One region of the Kribbella sp. C-35 genome, then DNA from elsewhere that is predicted to be linked to it. Evidence: riboswitches for the same ligand, from Rfam matches in the RefSeq annotation. Region 1 holds a riboswitch; the other holds the start of a gene.
What was found. Region 1 has a riboswitch for S-adenosylmethionine ahead of ACLJOO_RS14640 (aminotransferase class V-fold PLP-dependent enzyme). Riboswitches for the same ligand answer to the same signal wherever they lie in the genome.

Region 1 (2,192 bases):
TGCTCCCGCAAGAGGTCGGCGTGGCCGCAGTGGCGGCCGTATTCGCCGATGAGGTGGATGTAGATCATCCGCAGCGTCGACTCGGTGCCCTTGAACGTGAAGCGCTCGTCCAGCGAGTGACCGGCGGCAACGTCGTCAGACAGCTTCCACTCGGCGATCAGACCGTCGTACGCCGCCTGCGCGTCAGCAGGGTCGATCAACTCGAAGTCCGCGTCCTTGCCTAGCTCCGGCGCGAACAGCGGCTCTGCGGGCTCGTCGGCGAAGTGGATGCGGAACCAGATCCGTTCGACCTTGGTGAGATGCCGGATCAGGCCGAGCAGCGACAGGTTGGACGGCGGCGACGGCCGTTCCGCCAGCTGCTCAGCGGTCAGCCCTGCGCACTTGAAGAGCAGCGTGGTGCGGTAGAACTGCAGATAGCCGTGCAGCAGTTCCGCCTCAGGTGCGGTCAGCGAGCCGTCCGGTCGTTCGACGGCAGGTGCTCTCCAGGTCACTCGACTTCCTCACCCTGTTCGATACTGTCCCACGATGTGTGCAGTCATCTCATCACATGAGATAGCCACTGGCGGTGCCCGTAGCCCGTTCGTTACCGTTCTCGGCAGGTCATGAGTGTCAGCGACAAGCCCCGGCTAGCTGGCCGGCAACCCTCCTCCGCGGTGGGGTGCCCCGGGTGAAGACCAGGCCGTGCGGATACCCCGTTCGGCAAGTGCGGACTTCCCTGGGAGCAGCATCATGTCGATCCTGTCCATTCTCGAGCCGGCCAGTACGACGACTCCGCGGCCGGCGATCGCCCGGCTCGCGACCGGCAGCATCCCCGCCACGGTCGGGTCGGACCTCCTGGTCCCGCTCGCCGACGGCCGGGTCACCGACTACGCGAACTTCGACCACGGTGCGAGTGCGCCGTGTCTGGAGTCCGTCCGGGCCAGTGTCGAGGCCGCGCTGCCGTCGTACGCGTCGGTGCACCGCGGCAACGGGTACGCCTCGCGGATCACCACCCAGTGGTACGAGCGGGCGCGCGCCGAGGTGCACGCCTTCGTCGGGGCGCGTGCGGACGACCAGGTGATCTTCACCCGGCAGACCACCGACGCCCTGAACCTGCTGGCCCGTGCGGTGCCGGCGGACGCGACCGTGATCGTGTTCGAGTCCGAGCACCACGCTGCCCTCCTCCCCTGGCCCGGCGACCGGACCGTGCGGCTCAATGCGCCGTCGAGCGCGGCCGAGGCCGTGACCCGTGTCGCCGACGCACTCCGTCAGGCGCCCGAGGGCCCGCGGCTCGTCGTCATCACCGGTGCGTCCAATGTCACCGGCGAGATCTTCCCGATCGCCGACATCGCCAAGGTGGCCAAGGCGCACGGCGCGCGCGTTTGCCTGGACGCCGCGCAGCTCGCCCCGCACCGCCCGGTCGACATCGCCACCCTGGACGTCGACTGGGTCGCCTTGTCCGGTCACAAGCTCTACGCGCCGTACGGCGCGGGTGCGCTGATCGGCCGCTCCGACTGGCTCGACGCCGCCGACCCGTACCTGCACGGCGGCGGCGCGACCCATGCCGTCACCAGCGACACCGTGGTGTGGACGACCGGTCCGGCCCGCCACGAGGGCGGCTCCCCGAACGTCATCGGGGCCATTGCGCTGGCGAGCGCCTGTGCCGCGATCAGCAAGCACCGGGACGCGATCGAGCAGCACGAGCGCAGCCTGCTGGCCCGTCTGCGCACCGGCCTCACCCAGATCCCAGGCGTCACGACGTACTCGATCTTCGGTGAGGACGCGGACCGTGTCGGCACCGTCTGTTTCACGGTCGCCGGTCTGACGTCGACGCTGGTGTCGGCAGCGCTGAGCGCGGAGTACGGCATCGGTGTCCGGGACGGCAAGTTCTGCGCGCACCCGCTGGTCGGTCACCTGCTGGCGAACTCCCCCGAGCACGGTACGGCGGTCCGCGCCAGCCTCGGCCTCGGGACGACCCGTGAGCACGTGGACCGGCTCGTCGACGCCGTACGCACGCTGGCCACCAGCGGCCCGCGCACGGAGTACACGGAGAGCGCGAACGGCTGTCAGCCGGCCGACGATCCCCGCGATCTCCAAGCGCCCCGCATCTGGTGAAGCAGCCCTCCTACTGCTCAGGAGGTACGAGACCTACATGGTGAGCAGCGAACGCCAGTAGGTCCGCCCACTCCGCCGCGATCATCGCGGCGGGCTTT
Region 2 (2,192 bases), on a different contig from region 1:
TTGTAGTCGGTCGCGTCGACGAGACCGAGCTTGCCGAGCTCCGTGAAGCCCTTGTCGATCTTGGTCAGCTGCGAACCCGACGCGACCGGGATCACGACCTGCTGCGGAATCCGCCAGCCGAGTTGCTCGGCGATCTCGAACGCGAGGGTCTTGGAGCCTTCGGAGTAGTACGGGCGGACGTTCACGTTCACGAACGCCCAGCCCTCCTCCTCACCGGCGATCTCGGAGGCCAGCTTGTTCACGTCGTCGTAGTTGCCGTCGACGGCGACCAGCGTCCCGCCGTACACGGCGGTGGTGATGATCTTGGCGCGCTCGAGGTCCTTCGGGATGAAGACGACCGAGCGGATGCCGGCGCGGGCCGCGGCCGCGGCGACCGCGTTGGCCAGGTTGCCGGTGGAGGGGCAGGCGAAGACCTTCATGCCCAGCTCGCGGGTCGCGCTCAGCGCGGAGGCGACCACTCGGTCCTTGAACGAGTGCGTCGGGTTACCGGAGTCGTCCTTCACCCAGAGCTTCTTGAGCCCGAGCTCGCGGGCCAGGTTCTGCGCGTCGACGAGCCGGGTGTAGCCGGGCTCGGTGTTCGGGAAGCTGGCCACGTCCACGGGGACGGGCAGCAGCGGCTGGTACCGCCAGATGTTCTTGGGACCGGCCTCGATCTGCTCGCGGGTGATGGTCGGGTACTCGTACCCGACCTCGAGCGGACCGAAGCACTCCATACAGGCATAGAACGGGCCGAGCGGCGACTTCGCCCCACAGGCGCGACAGCTCAGGTGCGTACCGTTGCCGAAGGCACCTTCACGGATCGTGTGGGTGGCGGCGGTCAGGCTCATGAGTGAGGTTCCCCTCTCATCTTCCCCGCGAACACCGGATCTCGGCGGCGGGACGGATTTGGCACCGTTCCACCGCGAGACGCCCCGGGCGGGGGCTCGACGGGGAGGGTTGCCGGGACTTCAACGGGCCGTTTCCCTCAGTCCCTCTGGATGAGCTCCCCCGAGATTACCCAATCGGGTCCATATTGTGTCCTGTGATCCCACCATCCGAGACCGCCGATCTCAGCTGTGGCGGCGCTCACGGAAAGTACGACGGTACGCCGACGGCGACGTTCGGAGCTGCTTCGCGAAGTGGTGCCGGAGCGTCACCGGGGTAGCGAAGCCGGCCGCCACCGCGATCTCCTCCACCGGCGCGTCCCCGGTCTCCAGCATGGTCAGCGCCGCCTGCACGCGCTGCGCGATCAACCACTTGCCCGGCGTCGTCCCGGTCGCCTTGACGAAGTGCCGCAGATACGTTCGTGGCGACAACCCGGCCTGCCGGGCCAGATCGGGTACGCCGATGGGCTCGGCGAGCCGCTCGAGCGCCCAGCCGAGACTCCGCGCGACCGAGGCGTCATCGGGGTCCGGCGGAACCGGGGACTCGATGTACTGCGCCTGCCCGCCGGCCCGGTACGGCTGGATCACCAACCTGCGCGCGACCGCGTTCGCCACCGCGGCACCGTGATCCTTGCGGACCAGGTGCATCGCCAGATCCAGTCCGGCGGCACAGCCCGCGCTCGTCAGCACCTGTCCGTCGTCGGTGTACAGCGGCTCCGGATCCACGAGGATCTCCGGATAGCGCTCGCGCAGGAGGTCGGCGTACCGCCAATGGGTGGTCGCGCGGCGGCCGTCGAGGAGACCGGCGGCCGCGAGCGCGAACGCACCGGAGCAGATCGACACGATCCGGGCGCCGCGCGCGTGCGCGTGCCGGAGCGCCTCGATCAGACCAGGAGAGGTCTCGGCCCGCGGATCCACGACGCTCGGTACGACGACCGTATCGGCGGCGGCGAACTCCTCGAGACCGTGCGGGCTGCTGAGCGTGGCACCGCCGATCACGCGGATCGGGTCGGGCGTCTCGGTGCAGACCTTCAGCTCGTACCAGGGCTGGTCGATGTCGGGCCACACCAGCCCGAACACCTCGATGACGATGCCGGCCTCGAACGCGGTCATACCGTCGTACGCGAGGACCGAAACGGTGGACTGAGGCATGTCAAAATCTTAGCGATAGTCGTCGTCAGCGCCACTTCTGTGGCGACGCTCCGGCTCGGACGATGGAGGCATGTTCGAAAAGCTGAAGGAATTCGCCGCCGGAGTCCACGCCGCCGCCGCGATCCGCCACGGCCTCGAGCCGCCGGATGCAGCGCTCACGAACGCCGGTCGTCGAGC

Region 2: linked by a shared signal. The riboswitch ahead of thrC (threonine synthase) and the one ahead of ACLJOO_RS14640 (aminotransferase class V-fold PLP-dependent enzyme) in region 1 are both predicted to bind S-adenosylmethionine.

Annotation. Positions count from the first base shown of each region.
Region 1 covers NZ_JAJPWG010000002.1:419,947-422,138, forward strand. Annotated here, with positions in the region: gene ACLJOO_RS14635 (DinB family protein) at 1-491, opposite strand, end outside; SAM riboswitch class IV at 599-712, shown strand; gene ACLJOO_RS14640 (aminotransferase class V-fold PLP-dependent enzyme) at 730-2,094, shown strand; gene ACLJOO_RS14645 (prolyl oligopeptidase family serine peptidase) at 2,105-2,192, opposite strand, start outside.
Region 2 covers NZ_JAJPWG010000003.1:1,011,151-1,013,342, reverse strand. Annotated here, with positions in the region: gene thrC (threonine synthase) at 1-827, opposite strand, end outside; SAM riboswitch class I at 841-984, opposite strand; gene ACLJOO_RS24775 (helix-turn-helix domain-containing protein) at 1,050-2,015, opposite strand; gene ACLJOO_RS24770 (cation:proton antiporter) at 2,171-2,192, opposite strand, start outside.